One region of the Micromonospora sp. NPDC049903 genome, then DNA from elsewhere that is predicted to be linked to it. Evidence: riboswitches for the same ligand, from Rfam matches in the RefSeq annotation. Region 1 holds a riboswitch; each other region holds the start of a gene.
The links. Region 1 has a riboswitch for cyclic di-AMP ahead of ACIBO1_RS03150 (coiled-coil domain-containing protein). Riboswitches for the same ligand answer to the same signal wherever they lie in the genome.

Region 1 (7,156 bases):
CCGCCCGACGGGCCGGAGGAGGTTCGCGCTATCTGCCTGTCGCGGCAGAACCGGTCAGTACGCGGGCGCCGCCCGCCCGGGAACCACGGTGGGCATCTCGCGGGTCTGCTCGACGCCACCCAACGCGGTCAACGGCAGCACCGACTCACGCTCCTCGACCTGCGGTAGCAGTGCCGAAAGCGCCTCGTCGCGCAGGCTGCGTGCTGCCGCGGCGGCCAGCTCGGCGGCCCGCCAGCGCTCCTGCTCCTGCGCGTGGGCCGCCTGCTGGCGCGCGAAGAGGTTGTCGCGTACCGCCCGACGCAGCGTCAGCTCCTGCTCGACCGGGTGCAGTCGCGGGTCCCAACCCCGGTGGGCGAAGACGTCGCTGAGCTGTTCCACCGACAGCTCCCGCCGCCAGTACGCCTCCATGGCCGACCGGTGCAGCCACCGCTCCCGGTCGGCGTACTCGGCGGGGGTGCGCGAGGTCTGCGGCAGCGGCATCCCGGTGGCCGCGGACAGCCGGCGGACGTCCGCCTCCGCCGTCTCGTACGCCTGCCACGCCCGCTCGGCCTCGTCCTGCGCGGTGAGCCACTCCTCGCGACGTCGCCGGGCCGTGGCGTCGGCCCGGTCGGCGGCCACGGCCACCTCCTCCGCCCAGCGGTCCTGGTCCCGCTGTTCCTCGGTGTGCTCGGTGCGGCTCGGCAGTGCCGCCTCGCGGATCCGGGCGCCCGCGTCGAACCGGAGGAGGTGTCGGGGGCGCAGCAGCAGGGCGGCGATGGCGAGGATCACCACGCCGAGCAGGCTCAGCCAGATCACGGCGGCCATGGGGACGTCGGGCATGACGTAGGAGAGAGCGGTTCGCATCATCAACACCTCTCGCGGTCGGATGAGGGTCGTCGACTGGGGGAAGGTCTGTGGTCGCCGAGGTCGGCGACAGGACGTCGGGCCGGGCCGGACGGGTCCGCGACGGCGGTGTGCCCCCGGGACGCGCGACGACGGTCGGTGGCCGTGTCCGGGGTCGGGCCGGGGCGGCGGACGGTCGCGTGGGCCGGTGGGGCGTCCTGAGGCGGGCCGTCGGTCAGGCGGCCGGTGGACCGCGACGGGTCGGCTCACCGTTGCCCACGGTGCGGCGCGGCACGGTGAGCTGGTAGACCGTGGTGATGGCCGCGCCGGACTCGACGGCGGGCTCGGGGCGAGCCGGCGGCGAGGTCGGGACCGTGGGCTGCGTCGGTGACGTCGCCAGCGTGCCGGAGGCCCGCACCTGCGCGGCGGCCGGTGCGACGGTGCCCGGCCAGGTCGGCAGGTCGGCCGTGACGGACCAGGCGCGATGATCGGCGACGCCGTGGATCGGCTGGTCGCCCGCCGGGCGCAGTGGCAGGTTGGCGGCGGCCGTGCCGAGGCCGACCGCCAGCACGAGGGCGGCCAGCGCCAGTCGGGTCAGCTCACGCAGCGTGCGCAGCGTCGCCGGCCACAAGGGACGGGCGAGCGCGACAGACGACACGTGTTCAACCTATCGCCCCCGTGCCGATAACGCATGGGCGCGAGTGGGATGGGATCGGTGAACCACGCCACGTGGTCGACTGTGGACGGTGCGGGCTAGTCGGTGAACAGGGCGAGCAGGTCGCCGACCTGGCGGTCGGCCTCGGCCGGGTGGCGGAACCGGCCGGCCGGGTTGAGGGTGTACTCGTTGCGGCGGCCCACCCGGGTGCGATGCAGATAGCCGCCCGCCTCCAGGTCGGCGACGATGGCCTGGGCGGCGCGTTCGGTGACCCCCACCTCGCTGGCGACGTCGCGCAGCCGGGCGGTGGGGTTGCGGGCGATGGCGAGCAGTACGTGTGCGTGGTTTGTCAGGAAAGTCCAGTTGCGGGTGCTTTCTCGCTCGTCTGAGGTCGCCATGCCCGCCATCGTATGGCCTGCCCTGTCGTGTTCCGGAGCTGCGCTCGCGCCCGCTCGGCTCGATTGGCAAGCGTTCTGGAATACATGAAATGCAGATCACGCATAGCTTGACGTGCCTTGCGCTGCGTGTGACGGTTGGTGGCAGCCCGTGGCCAGCGCCGGCCGGGATGACCAGGCATTCCACCGAGAGGCGAGGTGACGCCGGATGAGTCGACCCGGAACGATCGGAGCGCAGCCCGGTCCCGAACGCGAGTACCTGACCGCAGACCTTCCCGGTTCGCGGGAGCGCGCCCTCGCCGAGCTGGTCGCCGGCAACCGCCGCTTCGTCACCGACACGCTCCGGCACCCCAACCAGAACGCCAGCCACCGGGCCGCCGTCGCCGCCGAGCAGCACCCCTTCGCGGTGATCGTGGGCTGCTCCGACTCACGGCTCGCTGCGGAGATCATCTTCGACCGTGGGCTGGGTGATCTCTTCGTGGTCCGTACCGCCGGGCACACCATCGGCCCGGAGGTGCTGGGCAGCGTCGAGTACGCGGTGAGCGTGCTGCGTACGCCGCTGGTGGTGGTGCTCGGGCACGACTCGTGCGGTGCCGTCCAGGCGGCCCGGGCCGCGGCGGCCACCGGCACCGCTCCGTCGGGGCACCTGCGGGCCGTGGTGGACGCGGTGGTGCCCAGCCTGCGCCGGGCCGAGCAGGCGGGAGTCGACGACCTGGACGCGATCGTCGACATCCACATCGCGCAGACCGTCGAGGCGATGCTGGAGTCCTCCGAGGCGCTGGCCGCCGAGGTGGCCGCAGGCGGGTGCGCGGTGGTGGGCATGTCGTACCGGCTGGCCGCCGGTGAGGTGCGGACCGTCGCGGCGGAACCTGCCGAGATGTCGGGTGTGGTCACGCCCGTGGGCTGATCCGCCGGATTGCCCGACACGGACGACGAGGGCCGCTCCGCCAGACGGCGGAGCGGCCCTCGCATGTCACCCGGACGGTGCTCAGAGCAGCGACACGTGCACGTGGTCCGTGTGGTTGGACGGGCCGCTGTAGGACCGCCACCTGTTCTCGGTCGGGAACCAGATCTGCCGGTTCCAGATCACGTAGTAGATGCCGAGCCGGTCGGCGTTGCGGACCAGGAAGGCCGCCAGGTTGTTGCCGTAGATCCGGGTGTCGTTGTTGTGCCAGGGGCTGAACCCGCTGTTCTGCAACGACCAGTCACAGGCCCGGCCCTTGGGGTGCTCGAACTTGTCACCGGGCCGCCAGCAACCGACGAAGCGGTCGAAGCCGGCCCGCTTGACCTCCTTGTACATGTGCAGGGTGCGCGGCGTGATGCAGCCCGACGTGGTCGGGTCCTTCTGGCTGCACGACTCCGGCTTCCAACTGCCGTCGGACGCGCGGTTCGGCGCCACCCGGGCGACCGGCGAGGTGGCGGCCACCAGGCCACCGGTCAGGCTCTCGCCACCGACCAGGCGGAGTGACTTCTCCGCCTCGGTCTTCTTGCGCGCCATGTCGTTGGTCAGCTTCTGCTGCTCACGGACCTCGGCGTCGGAGGCGAGCTTGGCCTGGTCGGCGCGCTCCCGGATCGTGTTGACCTCGCCCAACTTCTTGTCGTTGAACAGGTTCAACTCGTCCAGGGCGGACGCGCGGTCCATGAACGAGTCCGGCGCGTTGCTCTGCAACAACATCGCTATCGCACCCACCCGGCCGGTGCGGTACGACTGCGTCGCGATCTCGGCGACCTGCGGCCGGAGCGCGTCGAGGTCGGCTTGTGCGCGGCGCAGCTCGACGTCGAGCTTGAGCTGGCGCTTCTTGGACCGCTCCAGCTGGTTCTTGGCCTTGGAGAAGTCGCGGTTCGCCGACTCGATCAGGTCGTTGAGCATCGGTGGGTCGTCGTCGTGCTCGGCTGGCGCGGGTGGGTTCGGCGCGGCCATGGCCGGCAGGGGCCCGGCGAACACGGCGAACGCGGCGAACACGGCCACCACAGGGGTCATCCAGCGGCGTAGGGGTGCCGTCACTTCTTTCCCTTCCATCGACCGCCGACCGGGTTAGCTGACGGGTTCGGAACGGAAGTGGCCCCTACCGCTGACGCGGATTCACCCCACCTACCTGGGTCCCCGGCTCGCCTCGCGGCGATTGGGCGGTGGCACCGCAGGCGCCGCTGCGCGCCTTCGTCGGTGACCGGCTGTGAGGTTACCCGACGGTCCATGTCGGTCTCTACGCCCCGAACCCGGCTAGATGCGTCATTTCGTAATCGCGATGGGTGACCAACGACACGGGCACGAACCGTGTCGGCAGGGGCGGTCACGCTGCGGGGTGTCACCATGTGGTGTCCGTGCTCCTGTCCGGGTCGGGCCACCGCGATCCGGTGGCGGGGGGTGTGTCACGCGCACGCGCGGTGCTGAGCGCGTGCAGGGCCTCGGTCCGGTCCGTACCGGGCCGGGGAGTCGGGGGAGTGGGGCCGCCGCCGTCCGGCCCGTCGTCGTGGCCGCCGGACCCGCCGGGCTCCGGCGTGTCCCGCCGTCCGGCGGTGACCACCAGCGCGGCCAGTGCGGTCGTCAGCGGTACGGCGGCGACCAGCCCCAGCGTGGCCACCACGCTGCGGACGATCTCCTGGGTGAGGAACTCGCTGGTCACGATCTGGCCGAGCGCGCGGGTGTCGGCGGTGAGCAGGAGCAGCAACGGCAGCGACGCGCCCGCGTACGCCAGCACGATGGTGTTCACCACCGAGGCGATGTGGGCCCGGCCGACCCGGGTCGCCGAGCGGTACAGCTCCCGGCGGGTGAAGCTCGGGTTGGCGTGACGCAGTTCGGTCACGGCGGCGGCCTGGGTCACCGTGACGTCGTCGAGCACGCCGAGCGAGCCGATGATGATGCCCGCGAGCAGCAGGCCGTGCAGGTCGACGTCGCCCCGGAACATGGACAGCGTGGTGGCGTCCTCGCTGCCGAAGCCGGTCAGGTGGGTGGCCCGGGTGGCGGCCAGCCCGAGCAGGCCGGTGAGCACCAGGCTGCCGAGCGTGCCGAGGACGGCCACCGAGGTCTGTGCCGAGATGCCGTGTGTCAGGTACAGCACCACGAACATGATCAGCGCCGCGCCGACGATGGCGACCACCAACGGCGGCTGGCCGGCACTGATGCCGGGCAGCACGAAGGTGATCAGGATGGCGAAACTGGCTGCCAGACCGCCGAGCGCGGCCAGGCCGCGAAGCCGCCCGAAGGCCACGATGGCGGCGGCGAACAGCACCGCGAGCCAGATCAGCGGCTTACCCCGCTGGTGCTCGGCGATGTTGTAGTAGCTGAGCGAGGGGTCCTCGGGATCGGTCAGGGAGACCAGGATGATCTCGTCGCCGACGCTGACCCGTGGCGCTCCCGGGCCGTCCGGCAGCGGCGTCTGCACGTCCTGACCTTCGTCCGGGCCGTTGTCGACCCGTACGGTCACCGTGCCGCACTGCTGCCCGGCGGTGGTCGGGGTGCCCTCGGGCACGACCGGGTTCGGTGGGCAGGGCTCGTTCACCACCCGGGTGACCGTGCCGTGGTAACGAGGCGTGTCGTCGGCGGCCTCGGGTCGCGGCGGGTCCGAGGGCCAGAGGATGAGCGCGGCGACCAGGGTGACGAGGAAGAGGGGGACCACCGTCACGATGAGGATCCGCCGCACCCGGGGTGGGGTGGGCGGAGCGGAACGGGTGTGGTCGGCGCCCATTCATTGTCTCCCAACGATTCCAAGGCGAACTACGTACCGGCGGGCGAGAAGGTTCAGCGCCGCCGGTCGGCCGCTGCGGCGGGCATCCGGAATGGCCCGAGCGTGGCAGGATGGCTGCGTACCGTGAGGGCAGGGCCGGCTCTCGGCAACCGCAGCAGGGCTGCGGCCCGGGTGCGCAACCGCGGCAGGGCTGCGGCCGTGTCACACCGCCACACGCGGGCGGCGGCAGTGCGGCGCGACCGTGTCGGGGGTACGGCGACGGGCCGCCGAAGGTCTGCTGCGGCGGTGGTGCGTGCCCGACGGCGGGCGGGGGCCGGGAGGCTTCCGGGTCGGCTGGCCATCGTGGCGAATGGTAGCCAGGTCGGCATCGGAACGCAGGTCGCGAGCGTGTGTCGGGGGCGGGCGTCGGAGACGACACTCCCGGCCGGGCGTGCGGGTGGGGCGGGTCAGCCGCGCCTCATCAGGCGACGGGCGGGTCAGCCGCGCTTCATCAAGCGGCCGACGGCGGCCATCATCTCGGAGGCCATCTCGTCGGCGCGGCCCTCGGCGGCGCCCTCGTGCATGCAGTGCCGGGCGTGCCCGTCGAGCAGGCCGAGAGCGACCTTGTCCAGCGCGGCCTGGATCGCGGAGATCTGGGTGAGCACGTCGATGCAGTAGCGATCCTCGTCGACCATCTTCTCGACGCCGCGTACCTGCCCCTCGACACGACGTAGCCGGGCGAGCAGTTGGTCCTTGCTGGCGGTGTAGCCGCGGATCGGCGCGGGTGTGCTCATGAACACGAGGATAACGTACCCCTGGGGGGTATGGTACGGTCACAGTTGTGGATACCCCCCGAGGGTATTCGACGGGGTGCCCGGCCCGGGTGGACGGGCCCTGGAGAGGAGAGTTGCCATGGTCACCACGGCGTACCAGGTGCAGGGCATGACCTGCGGCCACTGCGTCAGCGCGGTCAGCGCCGAGGTCGGCGCGATCCCCGGCGTCGAGGACGTCCAGGTCGACCTGGCCAGCGGTCAGGTCACCGTCACCAGCGCGCAGCCGCTGGACCCGGCCGCCGTCCGGGCCGCAGTCGACGAGGCCGGTTACGAGTTGGTCGCCGCCTGAGGCGACCGGAGACCGAGGTGTCCCGATGAACACGGCGACGAAGGTGAGCGGCTTCGCGCTCGGCCTCGCGGCGGTGTTCGCCGCCGCGTACGGAGTCGGCCAGGTGACCGGCCCGACGGCCCCGGTCACCGCGACCGGCCACGACGGCGCGACCGGCCACGGCGACGGCCCGGACCAGGGCGGGCACGACGAGAACGCCGGACATGACGACAAGGCCGGGCACGACGCGGGCGCGGCCGGGCACCTGCCCGGCGGGCTCCTCGTCTCCGAGCGCGGCTACACCCTCGTGCCGGTCGAGGCCCCGGCGGGCGAGTTCGCCTTCCGGATCACGGGCCCGGACAGCCGGCCGGTGACCGGTTACGACGTGGTGCACGACAAGCCGATGCACCTGATCGTCGCCCGGCGTGACCTCTCCGGCTTCCGCCACGTGCACCCCGAGCTGACGCCGGACGGCACCTGGCGGGTCGCCACGCCGCTCACCGCGCCCGGAGTGTGGC
Region 2 (7,156 bases), on a different contig from region 1:
CCCGGTGTCGGCGATCTTCGACCGGATCTTCGTGGCCGGCGAGGCGGCCATCGACCGGTACGCCCGCGCCGGGGTGGAGATCCCGGCGGAGAAGTTCGTGGTGGTGGGCCGCCCGCAGGTCGAGGCGATCGAGGTACGCCACCAGCCGACGCGGGGGCTGACGAACCCCACCGTCCTCTACACCCCCACCTGGACCGGCCACCACGCCGACGCCGACTACTGCTCGCTGCCGATGGCAGAGACGCTGCTGCGGCGGCTGCTCGACCGGGGCGCCACGGTGATCCTGCGCGCCCACCCGTACACCAACCAGCATCCGGCCTCGGCCCGACGCCTGGCCCGGCTGCACGAACTGCTCGCCGCCGACCGCTCCCGCACCGGCCGTCAGCACGTGTTCGGCGCCGCCGCCGGGCGGCTCACCCTGGCCGAGTCGGTGAACCGGGCGGACGCCCTGGTCTCCGACGTCTCCGGGGTGGTCTCCGACTGGCTGTACTCGGGCAAGCCCTACGTGGTCACCGACACCGGTGTCGACGGTGACCGGTTCGTCGAGCGGTTCCCCCTCGCCGCCACCGGCTACGTGCTGCGCCGGGACATGTCCGACCTGGACGACGTGCTGACCCGGCTGCTCGACACCGATCCGCTCGCCGAGGCGCGCTGGGCGACCCGTCGGCGCTACCTGGGCGACTTCCCGGCCGAGTCGTACGCCGAGGCGTTCCTGGGCGCCGCCCGGCGGGAGCTGGACCCGACCTGGACCGCCCCGGCACCCCGGGCCACGACCGACGCCGCGCTGCCCAGCGCCACCTGAGCGGTCTCAGCGCCAGGGGTCGAGCAGGGCCAGCACCGCCGCCGGGTCCTCGACGTGGGCGTGGTGACCGAGACCGGGCAACGTGACCACGGGTACGCCGTACGCCCGGAGCTGGTCGTCGGTGACCATCGTGTCGTGTTCGCCTCGGGCCAGCAGGACCGGCACGTCGATCGTCGCCAGCAGCGCGGCCAGGTCGGGTTCGCCGACGGCGAAGGCGGCCGGGTCCATGGCCAGCCGCCACCGCCCGTCCACCTGCCGCAGCCCGGCGTCCACCGCCGGTTGCTCCGGGCCGAGCAACCCGGTCAGGCCGGCCACCCGCAGGTACCGCCGGGCCGCCTCCTCGCGGGTGCCGAACCAGGTGACCGGCCGGGCGGCCAGGTCGGCGGCGCGGGCCAGCTCCGCCGGGGACCAGACCGCCTTGATGCCGAGGCCCACCACCGCGTCGACCGCCACGCCCCGGTCGGCGGCGGCCAGCGCCAGGCCGACCACCCCGCCGAGCGAGTGTCCGAGTACGACGATCCGGTCACCGGGGGCGAGACTCCCCGCGACCCGGTCGGCGAGAGCGGTGAACGAGTACTCCGGCAGCGGCGGCGCGGCGCCGTGACCGGCCAGATCCGGGGCCGACCACCGGCCCGGCCACCGCTCCTGCAACAGCGGCGCCCAGGGCAGCCACACGTCGCCGGTGCCACCCATCCCGTGCAGCAGCACCAGCACCGCCCGGTCGCCCGACTCCTCGCTCATGCGCGAAGTCTGCCACTTGGAGGGAAGGAAGGGTCCCCTGCTATGCACGAGGCGTTAGCAGGGGACCCTTCCTTACATCTCAGGAGGAGTAGCCGCGGGTGGCGGCCCAGTGGGCGAGATCGATGGTGGTCATCCAGTACGAGTAGTACGAGGCGTCGGCCGAGTCGGCGATCTTGACCAGTCGACCGTCGTCCTCGTAGCCCACCACGGCGACGTAGTGACCACCGGGGAAGGAGTGCCAGCCGCCGCCGGTGTCGGTGGCGCTGCCGGCCACGTTCACCACGACACCGCGCCCGTCGGTGATCGCCTCGACCACGTCGGCCTGGAGCTGGTCCATCTGCGCCGGGCTGGCCGAGCCGCCCGGCAACATCGTGGTCGAGTACGGCTCGCCCTTGACCGTGGCGTTGAGCACCCGGGTGGTGTCCTGGGCCGAGTTGGTGCCGGCGTACGTGGTGCCGAGCTGGACGGCCAGGGTGTCCTGGTCACGGTCGACACCGGCGGCGCTGAGCGCGTTGCGTACCGCGGCCGGGCCGCAGTAGTAGCCGGTGGTCTGCGCCTGGAAGTCGTAGTCCAGGACCTTCCGCGCCGGCGCCTTCGGGGCGGCCTTCGCACTGGTGGCCACCGGCGAGGGAGCCGCCGAGGTGGCCTTCGGCGAGGGCGACGGCGACGGCGCGGCGCTGCTCGGGGCCGCGCTGCCCGGCGGGGTCGACGGGGTCGGCTCCACCCGGGCCTCGGCGCGGGAGACCGCGGTGTCGCCGCGCAACTCGGCGACGGCGGTCGTGGTGTGCGCGGTGGCCGGGGTGTCCTCGGTGCCGACGAGTACGGCACCGGCACCGGTGGCCAGCGCCAGCGCGGCGGCCGAGGCGGCGACGACCTGGTAGGGGCGTTCGGTGGCCAGCCGGCGTAGCTGGCGCGTGACGGTCTGCTTCACGGAGTCCTCCACGGGGCTCAGGGAGGCACGGCGAACCGCTCCGGCGGTCAGCTCGACAGGACCTGTCGAGGACCACCCGAGTACGGGGACGGCCGTGCGAGGGGCGACGCCCGGATACCGGGCGGGGCGGTGGTCGCAGTCAGCTCGTGGCCGACGGCCCGACGAGCGCGGGCACCGCGGTGCCGTGGAGGTGCGGGAACTCAAGGGGTACGACGAGGGGATGCACGAGAGGAAAAGCTCCTTCCGACACCGCCGACCGGGTTAGCTGACGGGTTCGGGCGGGAAGACGGCCCTACCGTGAGCCGAGGCTCGCGGATTCACCCCAGTGGTGCGGTGGGTCCCCGGTTCGTGAGACCACGATTAGGCGGGTCGATGCGGCGTCGCCTCCTGCGATCGGGTACCGCATCGGACGGGCCGACACTACTGGCCGGCCATTGCCCTGCCAACCCGCTCTGACCTGCGTAAACATGATCCAGGTCGATGATTTTCGGGCGTTCGGTCAGCGACGTCGCGCAACGGGACCGACGGCGATCGACGCAACAGGCGGTGACAGGTGGACCACCCGCAGACAATGTCTCCGGGCATCGCGTCACGTCTCGGGCGGATCCCGCCCCGGCGTCCGTTCCGGCGATGGATGTGACCGGGCTCACCCAATCCGGCCGGACTATCCGGTCGCCGAGCCGGGTCACCCCACGCGCGCCGGGCGCCACCGCAGGACCGCTGCGGCCGGACGTGCGACGGCGGTGACGGCGGGCGCCGGGAGCAGGTTCGGCCGCACGCGCTGCGCGGCGGCGTACGCCTCGGCGGAGAGCACCCGGGCCGCGTCGGTGGCCAGCTCGGCCTCCCTCCAGGCGGCCCGTTCCCGCTCGGCGGCGGCCCGGTATGCGGCCCGGTGGTTGTCGCGGACGATCCGGGCCAGGACCACCTCCTGTTCGGCCGGGTGCAGTCGGGGATCCCAGCCGGCCCGACGCGCCAGCACGTCGGTGAGCTGCCGCGCCGACAGGTCACCGCGCCAGTGCGCCTGCATCGCCGCATGGTGCAGCCAGCGCTCCCGGGCGGCGTACTCGCTGGCGGTGCGCGGGGTGCGGGGAGCCGGCAGTGCGGTGGCCCCGGCGAGCCGCCGGGCCCGGCTCTCCGCCTCGTCGAATCCGGCCCAGGCCCGGTCGAGAGCGGTCTGAGCGGTACGCCACGCCTCCTGCCGCCGGGCGGCGTTCTGCGCGGCCCCGGCGGCGGCCACGGCCACCTCACCGGCGTAGCGGCGCAGATCGGCCGCCTCGGCCTCGGCGGGGTCGTCGGCCGGGCCGGTGGTCTCGTCGGCGCCGGACGAGTCCGGTTCGGGCCGGGCGACCAGGGCGGTGAGCATGCCCAGCGCGAGCAGGAGCAGCACCGACCAGATAGCGGCGGCTCGGGGCACCTCGATCAGGAACTGGTAGAGGACGGTCTTCTCCATGGCGGTACCTCGTGGGCAGTGGTGCGCTGACAGCGGACCGCGCCGGCATCCGGTCGTCCGGTGGCGGCGCCACGGGACCGGGCGGGCGGTGACGGGGTGCATCGCGGGCAGAGGTCCCGGGCGTTGCGGGACGGGCTGCGGCGGAGTCCGGTCGGCGGGCCGCAGCGAGGCGTCAGGTCAGGCGCCGGGTGGGGCGCGGGCACCGTGAGCGGCCGGTGCGACCGTCGTCGGGACGGATGTCGCCGGACCCGCGACCGCCGTCGCGGCGGGCCGCTGCGCCTCCGGGCGCGCCTCCGGCAGCAGTCCGGGTACGCCCACCGGGTCGACACGGTCGACGACCCCGGTGGCGGCCACTGCGACCAGCGTGCCGGAGGACGTGGGTTGCCAGCCTGCGTGGGGCGACTGCGCGAGCAGGACGGACGACGCGACCCGGTCGACGGCGGGGTGCCCGGCGGGGCCGCTCTGGGCGGGCATCGCCCAGGCGCCGAGGGTGAACGCGGCGGCGACCGCGAACCCGGTCAGCAGCCGCGTCGCCCAGCGCGCCAGCCACCACAGGGGACGGGCGGACGCGACGGGAAGCACATCGTCACGCTACCGCCACCACCGTCGAATCGCATCGGCGACGGGCGTGTCGCGTCGGCGACGCGCCGCCGATGACACACGAAACAGCAGGTCGGACGGCCGAGGAGGACGATCCACCATGGACTCAGCGGTGCGGGTCGCGCCGACCGGCGGTGCTCGGCTCGTCACCCGCCACCCGCTGCCTCGGCAGCCCGGCGGGCGACCCGGTACGTGGCTGCACGGGCGAGCCCGCAGGCGGCTCCGCGCCCGCTTCTGCGGGCGGCTGGGTGGGCGGCCCGGCGGCCCCGGCGGCGGGTGGCGGGGCGGAAGCGGCGCGGCTCGGGGCGAGTCGCCGCATCATCGGTTGCTCCACGTAGCGGTGCAGCAACGCGGCCAGCGCCAGGGTGAGCAGCAGGAACCCGATCACCGCCGGCACTCCCCACCAGCCGGGCAGGCCGGTGCCCCAGTCTCCGGTGAGCCGCAGGATCGTCATGATCGCGAAGACGTGCACCAGGTAGAAGGCGAACGAGACCTCGCCCAGCCAGACCATCAGCCGGGAGCGCAGCGGCGACCGGCGGCCGTGCACGTCGGCGTCCGCCGCCGCCGCGATCACCAGGACGTACGCCACCGACAGCAGGGCCGCCCAGAGCTCGGCCCGGATCCACTGCGAGGCCGCCACCCAGGTCGCGACGAAGATCACGGTGGCCAGCGGCAGCCGGGGCCCGCGCCAGCGACCGCGCAGCATCAGCTCGGCGGCGGCCACGCCCATCCAGAACTCCAGCGACCGCACCAGCGGGAAGATCTGGGCGAACCACCACCGGCTCTGCTCCGGCACCAGCAACTGACCGGGCCAGAGCGCCAGGATCAGCAGCGGCATGGCGATCACCACGGCCCACAGCATCCACGGCCTGGCCCGGCGGACCAGCGGCAACGCCAGCGGCAGGCAGAGATAGAAGAACAGCTCGCAGGAGAGCGACCAGCTCACGTTGTTGACGCTGTAGAAGTAGCCCGGTCGCGGGTCCCACGCCTGGAGCAGGAACAGGTTCTCCAGCGCGGCCACCGGGTTGATCGGGTCGGCGAACCAGAGCGCCGCGAGCATGGCCAGCGCCCACATCACCAGGTGGTTCGGATAGATCTTGGCGAGCCGGCGACGCCAGAACCGGCGGCGGGAGTCACCGACCCGGGCCGACCAGACCAGCACGAAGCCGCTGAGGATGAAGAAGAACTGCACGCCGGACAGGCCCAAGGTGAAGATCTCGCCGACCACCGCCTGGTGACCGGGCTCGGCGATGATGCGCATGGTGCCGGCGTGGAAACCGAAGACCAGCAGCGCGGCGATCCAGCGCAGTCCGGTCAACGAGGGCAATCGACTGGCGTCACCGCGTCGGGTGGTGGAGGGCGGCCTATCGACGACGGTGGTGCTGGTCATTCCGGGCACCATACCGGTGCGGGCACTCCCCCTCGAACCGGGCGGGGAGGCCGGCGCAATGGGGCGGATGTGGCTCAGGTGTCAACCGGTCCCCCGGTGGCCTACTATTCCCGGGACTTGGATGAGCACCCACCCCGCCATCCGGCCCGGTGGTGCGCTGGGCATGCCGAGGCGGGGGGCGGCACCGACGAGAGGCAGAGTCAGCGATGCACCAGCGGATCCTGATGCGGGCCCGGAAGGGTCCCTTCGACGTCAACTCGCCCGAGGAGACGTTCGAGCGGAACCTTATCGGTGAGAACGCCGGCAACCTGGTCTTCAGTCACGCCGCGAACAAGCTGCTGGCCACCCGTGCGGCCACCATCACGCCCAACGGCTTCACGGTCAACATGCGCGACAGTGACCGGATCAACGAGGAGTACGACGTCTTCGTGGTCCCGCTGGCGAACGCGTTCCGGCGCAGCTACGCCCACCGGCTCGACGCGATGAGCCGGCTGATCGAGCGGCTCAAGATCCCGGTCGTGGTGCTCGGGGTCGGTGTGCAGACGAACGTCGACGGTGACCGGGAGTACCTGCGGCCGATCGACGATCAGGTCAGCCGCTTCTGCCGGGCCGTCCTCGACCGCTCACCGAGCATCGGCGTCCGGGGTGAGATCACCGCCGACTACCTGCGGACGATCGGCTTCTCCAACGTCGACGTGATCGGTTGCCCGTCGATGTTCCTGCACGGCGACACCCTGCCGGTGGACAAGCGCAAGACGTTCATCGGGCCGTACGACCGGATCGCGTTGACCGTCTCGCCGTACGTCAAGTCGATGGCGCAGATCATCAAGACGCACCACCAGCGCTACGAGAACCTGCGCTACATCCCGCAGGACCTCAAGACGCTGGGCACCCTGCTCTTCGGCGACTCCCCCGAGGACCGTGGCAAGAGCAGCGAGATCCCGATCCACACCACGCACCCGCTGTTCACCGAGGACAAGGTGCGGATGTTCGTGGACCCGTGGACCTGGATCGACTACCTCTCCGGGTTCGACTTCAACTTCGGCACCCGCATCCACGGCACCATCGTCTCGCTGCTCGCCGGTACGCCGGGCTTCCTCTTCGCGCACGACTCGCGCACCCTGGAACTGGCCCGCTACTTCGAGATCCCGCACCGCGTGATGCGTGACGTGCCGGCCGACGTGGACGCGGCCCAGCTCTACGACGAGGCCGACTACTCGGGCATGGTCAACGGCCACAAGC
Region 3 (7,156 bases), on a different contig from region 1:
GCTCGGTGAAACCGGCGGTGGCGAGGCTGGCGGTGCCGCGCTCCTGCTGCTCCCGGATCGGCCCGTCCGAGTCGGCGAGGTCGGCCGTACGGCTCTCGACCTCTTTGCGCAGCGTCGCGGCGCGCTCCTCGTTCGCCGCCACCTGGGCGCGGCGGTCCTCGATGAGTTCGGTGAGCTGGGGGCGTCGGTCCTCGCGCAGGTTCGTGCCGCCCGCGGTGGTGGCGGTGGTGGTGAAGAGCAGGCCGGCCGCGGCGGCGATCAGCGGTACCCCGATCGACCAGCCCGGACGGCGCTGACGCGGCCGGCGGGGCAGCAACCCGGCGACGAGTCGTCGCAGCGCCTTCTGCCACGACGCTGCGCCGGACGTGTACTCCACGGCCGTTCCCCCTTGTCCTCCGGCTCCGGCACCCGTGGGGTGCGGCGGAGCGACGGTCGCCCGCCCGTCCGATTCTCCGATGCGGGGCATCGGTCTGGCCTCATCCGTGGATTGGACGGGCCTTCCGGACTACGCTAGCTGTCGAACATTATTGGCCATGGACCGTCGCCCTCGCGCCCGGTTGTCAGGCCGGACGAGGTCGTAACCCCTCTGGAGAGCGTCGTGCCCAAGTCTCAGGTCCGCAAGAAGAAGGTGTACACCCCGCCCACGGATGTACGCCCGACGACGACATCGGCGTCCCGTAAGCCGAGCCCGGTCTGGCTGCCCGCCACGGCCGTGTCGTTGATCGCCTTCGGCATCGCCTGGCTGGTGGTCTACTACCTGTCTGAGCAGGAGTACCCGGTCATGGAGCTCGGGTACTGGAACCTCGCGATCGGCTTCGGCGCGATGGTCGGCTCCCTGATCCTGCTCTCCCGCTGGCGCTGATTCCCTGCTCAACGGCCACCTGCGCAGGCCCCGACCGAGCGGACTCGGCGGCGGCCTCCTAAGGTGTGCGCAGGGCGGCGTGGCCCAGGTGCGAGAAGTCTCACGTTACTGCTGAGTAACCTTGCGCGTAAGCTGCATCGCATGACCGAGTGGACCGAGGTCATCGACCGATCCGGGTCGAGGTGCGGCACCCTGGGGTGACCAACCGCACCCCGACCCCGGTCGCCGAGCCGCTCGACAGGCAGCAGACCGGGAGGCCAACTCGATGGGCAGCGTCCAGATCGTCACCACGATCCTCGCGGCCGCCATCACCGCCGTGGCGGTGTGGCTTGCGGTGCGTGCGGTCTCGAAGATGTTCGCCGTGATCCGGCTGGGTCAGCCCGATCCGTCCCGCTCCGGTGACCACGTCGAGCGTACGAAGACCATGCTCGCGGAGACGGCCGGACACACCCGGATGCTCCGCTGGAGCGTGGTCGGCGCCGCGCACTGGTTCGTGATGGTCGGCTTCCTCGTGCTGTCGCTGCTGGTGCTCGAGGCGTACTTCGAGGTGGTGTCGCCGACCGCCGGGTTGCCGCTGATCGGTGGCTGGGCGCTCTACGGGCTGGTCACCGAGTGGATCGGCATCCTCGGTGTCGTCGGCATCGTGGTGCTGATCGCGATCCGGGTGGCGAACCGGCCTAGTCAGGCCGGACGCCGGTCCCGATTCACCGGCTCCACCATGTGGCAGGGCTACTTCGTCGAGGCCGTCGTTCTCGCCGTCCTGGTCATGGGCTTCCTGATCCGCGGCTTCAAGGTGGCCACCGACCACTTCGAGTACCCGACCTGGGCCACCCCGCTGAGTCACGCGGTCGGCTCGGTGCTGCCGGACTGGGAGTCCGGGGTCAGCGTCGCCGCCCTCGTCAAGATCGCGATCTCGATGACCTGGCTCATCGTGATCTCGCTGAACGTGACCATGGGCGTCGCCTGGCACCGCTTCCTGGCCTTCCCGAACATCTATTTCAAGCGGAAGCCGGGTGCGTCCGGCTCCGGCCTCGGGCCGCTGCGGCCGATGATGAGCGAGGGCAAGCCGCTCGACTTCGAGGAGGCCGATCCGGAGAAGGATCAGTTCGGCGTCGCGCACGTCGAGCAGTTCACCTGGAAGGGCCTGCTGGACTTCAGCACCTGCACCGAGTGCGGCCGGTGCCAGTCGCAGTGCCCGGCGTGGAACACCGGCAAGCCGCTGTCGCCGAAGCTGCTGGTGCTCAGCCTGCGCGACCACGCGTACGCCAAGGCGCCCTATCTGCTGGCCGGCGGCGGCAAGGACCTCACCGGCGAGGAGAAGGCCACCGCCGCGCAGCTCGCCCACCTCGACGTGCTGGCGCTCGCCGAGGCGGAGAAGCCGCTGATCGGCGACGCCGAGGCGGGCGGCGTGATCGACCCGGACGTGCTCTGGTCGTGCACCACCTGCGGCGCCTGCGTCGAGCAGTGCCCGGTGGACATCGAGCACGTCGACCACATCGTCGACATGCGCCGCTACCAGGTGCTGATCGAGTCGAACTTCCCCTCCGAGGCCGGCGTGATGCTGCGCAACCTGGAGAACAAGGGCAACCCGTGGGGCGCGCCGCAGAACACCCGGGAGGACTGGACCAAGGGCCTCGACTTCGAGGTGCCCCGGGTCGGTGAGGTCGAGGACTTCGAGTACCTCTTCTGGGTGGGCTGTGCCGGTGCGTTCGAGGACCGGGCGAAGGAGACCACCCGGGCGGTCGCCACACTGCTGAACGAGGCGGGCGTCTCGTTCGCCATCCTCGGTGAGGGCGAGACCTGCTCCGGCGACCCGGCCCGCCGCATCGGCAACGAGTTCGTCTTCCAGATGCTCGCCCAGCAGAACGTGGAGACGCTCAACGAGGCTTTCGAGGGCCGCGAGAAGGCCAAGCGGAAGATCGTCGCGACCTGTCCGCACTGCTTCAACACCCTGGGCAACGAGTACGGCCAGCTCGGCGGCGAGTTCGAGGTGGTGCACCACACCCAGTTGCTGGCGCACCTGGTCGCCACCGGCAAGCTGACCCCGGTGCAGCCGGTCGACGGCGGCGTCACCTACCACGACCCGTGCTACCTGGGCCGGCACAACCGGGTCTTCACCCCGCCACGCGAGGTGCTGGGCAGCGCCGTCGGCGCCGACGACGGCCTGGTCGAGATGCCGCGCAACAGCGAGCGCTCCTTCTGCTGCGGCGCCGGTGGCGCGCGCATGTGGATGGAGGAGCGGATCGGCAAGCGGATCAATGTGGATCGGGTCGAGGAGGCCATGTCCACCGGTGCGAGGACCGTCGCGGTCGGCTGTCCGTTCTGCTCGACGATGCTGAGTGACGGAGTCAACGGCAAAGGCGCCGGCGACCAGGTCGAGGTGGTCGACGTGGCCAGCGTGCTGTTGCGTTCGGTCAAGCCCGAGCAGGCCCGGGGCGCCGAGGAGGGCGAGCCGGTCGCCGGGTGACCAGCGCGTACGTCGGGACGTGGCGGCATCTGTACGGATGCCGACACGTCCCGATTTTTATATTGGCGTAGATAACTGTAACGAATTGGTCGACACCCTTTGTGTGCGATCGGTCGCGCAAAGGTGAATGAGCCGTTGGTCGCCTTGATTCCGCCGCGCGCGTTCCCCTAATGTGAGGCACCGACCGCCGTGGGTCGTCTGTCTCGCCCCTTACCGCTAGCGGGACGCCCGGTGGTCGGTCGCAAAGGAGTCGGTGCCGGTGGCAACCATGCCCCTCCATCGTCATGCGCCGGGACGCCCCACCCCCGCGCGCGGGCTGCGCAAGGTCGCTCGCCGTCTGGTCGTCCTGGTCGCCGCCGCTGCGGTCGGTGCTGGTCTGGTCGCCGCGCCCGCGTACGCCGAGCCGTCGGTGGACGAGATCGAGCGCCAGATCGACAAGCAGTGGCAGCAGCTCGAACCCACCATCGAGCAGTTCAACAAGGTGCGCTCGGAGCTGCGGGTCAACCGCGAGAAGGCCGAGAAGCTGGAGAAGAAGATCCAGCCGCTGGCCCTGGAAACGGAGCTGGCGATGAACCGGGTCGCGGGCCTCGCCTCCCGGTACTACATCACCGGCCCGTCGCAGGAACTCGGCGCGGTGCTGCTCAACGCGAAGCCGGACCAGCTCGGTGAGCAGATGGCCCTCCTCGACCGGCTCGCCTGGGAGGAGCGCCGCCAGCTCGAGGGCGTCATGAAGATCCGCAAGAAGTACGACGACCAGAAGGCCACGCTCGACGCGTTGATCGTCGACCAGGAGGCCAAGCAGAAGCAGCTTGCGGCGAAGAAGAAGCAGATCGACGCCGAGATCAAGCGGCTGGAGCGGTCCCTTCCGGTGACCACGGTCAAGACCACCAACTGCCCGACCATCAACGGTGTGGTCAGCGACGCGGCCCGGACGGCCATCCGGACCGCCTGCGCGCAGGTCGGCAAGCCGTACGTCTGGGGTGCCACCGGGCCGAACTCGTTCGACTGCTCCGGTCTCACCCAGTACGCGTACCGGGCGGCGGGTATCTCCCTGACCCACTTCACCGGCGCCCAGTGGCGCGAGGGCAAGGCGATCTCGCGGGCCGACGCCCGCCCCGGTGACCTCGTGTTCTTCCGCAGCGACGTGAGTCACGTCGGGATCTATCTGGGCAACAACACGATGGTGCACGCGGCGCGTGCCGGTGTCCCGGTCAACGTCTCGCCGATCACGACGATGCCGGTCGCCGGGTTCCGTCGACCAGGCTGACGCCTGAGCGCGTACGCAGGAACCACGGAAGGCCCTCGGTCAAGCGACCGGGGGCCTTCTTCGTTGTCGGATTAATGCACCGAGAGTGACGGTGTGGGTGTGTTGCGTATCGACGCTGGTCGTCCCTACGCTGGTCAATCGTCGGGCCGCTGGCACAACCGCCCACCCGGGGCGGTGACGGTCCGACACCGCCGAGTCGCTGTCCGAGCGAGCCGGGGACCCAGGTTCCCGGGGTGAGTCCGCGATGGTCGCGGTAGGGCGTCCCCTTCCCGCCCGAACCCGTCAGCTAACCCGGTAGGCGGTCTGGGAAGAAGGAGTACGCAGCCCGGTGGCACACCATGCCCCGCGGCCTCCGTCGTACCGGTCGGCGAAGCCCGGCCCGACGACGGATGCGCCGCGATTCCGCTGGTACCGCTGCACCACCGCACTCGCCGCACTCGCCGCGACCGCCGTCCTGCTGACCGGCGGCGCGACGGCGGCCCACGCCGACCCCACGGTCGACGACATCGAGCGCCAGATCGACGAGGACTGGAACCGGCTCGAAGCCGTCATCGAACGACACAACGCGACCCGGCAGGACCTGGCCGGCACCCGCCGGGAGGCGGACGCCCTGACCGCTCGCATAGCCCCGCTGCAACAGCAGGTGGACGAGGCGATGAAGCGGGTCGGCGCGCTGGCCGCGCGGGCGTACCGCGGCGAGCCGGTGCGCGCCGTGAACACGCTGCTGGGCAGCCGGTCGCCGGGCGAGGTCGTCGCCCAGCTCGGCGTGCTCGACCGGTACGCCCGCTTCCAGCAGGAGGATGTACGCCAGGCGCGTGAGCTGCGGGACGAACTCGCCGCCGCCCGAGCCGGACTGGACCGCACCATCGCCGAGCTGACCCGCACCGAGGCTGACCTGGCCGGGAAGCGGCGGCAGATCGACACCGAGATCGAGCGGCTGCAACGGTTGCGGCTGCGGGCGTACGACGACGGGGGTGGTGGTCCGTTGCGGCCGGCGCCCTGTCCGGCCACCTATCCGGGTGGCCCGGCCGGTGAGGCGGTCACCTTCGCGTGCGCCCAGATCGGCAAGCCGTACTCGTGGGGTGCCGAGGGGCCGCACGCGTACGACTGCTCGGGGTTGATGTTGGCCGCGTGGGCGCGGGCCGGGGTGGCGCTGCCGCACAACGCGGCGCGGCAGCGGCAGGTCACCGCCTCGGTCGGTCGCGGCGACCTGCGCCCGGGTGACCTGGTCTTCTACTTCCGAGACCTGCACCACGTCGGGATGTACGTCGGCGGCGGCTGGGTGGTGCACGCCTCCCGCGCCGGCAAGCCGATCGCGATGAAGCGGATGGACACCAGTCCGATCCACAGTTTCGGCCGACCCGGCTGAGTCGCCGGGCGGACGACCACGGGCCCGCGTCTGCGCAGCGCGGGCCCGCCGGTCGTCAGCGGGTCGGCCAGGTACGCCAGTTCTGCCAGGCGCGGCTCGGCGTCGGGCCGCGCTGCCCCTGGTAGCGCGAGCCGTAGACGAGCGAGCCGTACGGGTGCTCGGCGGGCGACGAGAGCCGGAAGATGCAGAGCTGGCCGATCTTCATACCGGGCCAGAGCGTGATCGGCAGGTTGGCCACGTTGGACAGCTCCAGCGTGACGTGACCGGAGAAGCCGGGGTCGATGAAGCCGGCGGTGGAGTGCGTCAGCAGGCCGAGGCGACCGAGGCTGGACTTGCCTTCGAGCCGGCCGGCGAGCTGGTCGCCGAGCGAGATCACCTCAAGCGTGGAGGCGAGCACGAACTCGCCCGGGTGCAGCACGAACGGCTCGCCGTCGGGCACCTCCACCGGCGAGGTGAGATCGTCCTGCTGGGTGGCCGGGTCGATGTGTGTGTAGAGGTGGTTGTTGAACACCCGGAACAGCTTGTCCAGGCGGACGTCGATGCTGGACGGCTGCACCAGGGTGGGCTCGAAGGGCTCCAGCGCCAGGGTGCCGGCCTTGATCTCGGAGACCAGGTCGCGGTCGGAGAGCAGCATCGCCACACCTTAGCGGCCGGTAGTCGTGACCTGCGTGTCGGACTACCTGCTTAGAACGTATGTTCGATAGGATGTCGGCATGGCTTCCTGGTCCGATTTCGCCGTCGACGAGCCCCGACTCGCCGACGGGATCCGCCTTCTCATGCAGCAGTACGGCCCGGGCTTCGGCTACCTGGCCACGGTCCGCGCCGACGGCGGGCCCCGGGTGCACCCGGTCTCCCCGGTGATCACCGCCGACGGTCTCTTCTGCTTCGTGATCGACTCGCCGAAGCGGCGCGACCTGGAACGCGACGGGCGCTACGCGCTGCACTCGTTCCCGGCGGAGGAGAGCGACGACGAGGCGTACGTCGCTGGCCGCGCCCGACCCGTCACCGACGACGCCACGGTGGCCCGGTTGGCGCTCGCGGCCCGCGCCGCCCCGCACGCCGACTGGCGTCTGTTCGAGTTCACCGTCGACGTGGCGATGCTCGCCCGGCACGAGCGCGCCGCCACCGGCGGGCTGGTCGGTGAGCCGGCCGTGCAGGTCTGGCTCGACCCGGCCGGCGCCACCCCGCAGG

Region 2: it holds a riboswitch for cyclic di-AMP, as region 1 does, so the genes downstream of both, ACIBO1_RS15400 (C39 family peptidase) here and ACIBO1_RS03150 (coiled-coil domain-containing protein) in region 1, are expected to answer to the same signal.
Region 3: it holds a riboswitch for cyclic di-AMP, as region 1 does, so the genes downstream of both, ACIBO1_RS10970 (NlpC/P60 family protein) here and ACIBO1_RS03150 (coiled-coil domain-containing protein) in region 1, are expected to answer to the same signal.

Annotation. Positions count from the first base shown of each region.
Region 1 covers NZ_JBITKL010000001.1:765,768-772,923, reverse strand. Annotated here, with positions in the region: gene ACIBO1_RS03170 (hypothetical protein) at 55-846, opposite strand; gene ACIBO1_RS03165 (hypothetical protein) at 1,058-1,480, opposite strand; gene ACIBO1_RS03160 (helix-turn-helix domain-containing protein) at 1,576-1,884, opposite strand; gene ACIBO1_RS03155 (carbonic anhydrase) at 2,081-2,779, shown strand; gene ACIBO1_RS03150 (coiled-coil domain-containing protein) at 2,861-3,877, opposite strand; cyclic di-AMP (ydaO/yuaA leader) riboswitch at 3,881-4,012, opposite strand; gene ACIBO1_RS03145 (YibE/F family protein) at 4,179-5,558, opposite strand; gene ACIBO1_RS03140 (metal-sensitive transcriptional regulator) at 6,035-6,331, opposite strand; gene ACIBO1_RS03135 (heavy-metal-associated domain-containing protein) at 6,450-6,659, shown strand; gene ACIBO1_RS03130 (hypothetical protein) at 6,685-7,156, shown strand, end outside.
Region 2 covers NZ_JBITKL010000008.1:74,260-81,415, reverse strand. Annotated here, with positions in the region: gene ACIBO1_RS15410 (CDP-glycerol glycerophosphotransferase family protein) at 1-802, shown strand, start outside; gene ACIBO1_RS15405 (alpha/beta fold hydrolase) at 809-1,543, opposite strand; gene ACIBO1_RS15400 (C39 family peptidase) at 1,623-2,486, opposite strand; cyclic di-AMP (ydaO/yuaA leader) riboswitch at 2,710-2,851, opposite strand; gene ACIBO1_RS15395 (hypothetical protein) at 3,160-3,924, opposite strand; gene ACIBO1_RS15390 (hypothetical protein) at 4,102-4,506, opposite strand; gene ACIBO1_RS15385 (acyltransferase family protein) at 4,631-5,914, opposite strand; gene ACIBO1_RS15380 (polysaccharide pyruvyl transferase family protein) at 6,121-7,156, shown strand, end outside.
Region 3 covers NZ_JBITKL010000004.1:288,686-295,841, forward strand. Annotated here, with positions in the region: gene ACIBO1_RS10950 (DUF881 domain-containing protein) at 1-376, opposite strand, end outside; gene ACIBO1_RS10955 (cell division protein CrgA) at 599-862, shown strand; gene ACIBO1_RS10960 ((Fe-S)-binding protein) at 1,128-3,329, shown strand; gene ACIBO1_RS10965 (NlpC/P60 family protein) at 3,583-4,596, shown strand; cyclic di-AMP (ydaO/yuaA leader) riboswitch at 4,776-4,912, shown strand; gene ACIBO1_RS10970 (NlpC/P60 family protein) at 4,925-5,965, shown strand; gene dcd (dCTP deaminase) at 6,021-6,599, opposite strand; gene ACIBO1_RS10980 (pyridoxamine 5'-phosphate oxidase family protein) at 6,679-7,156, shown strand, end outside.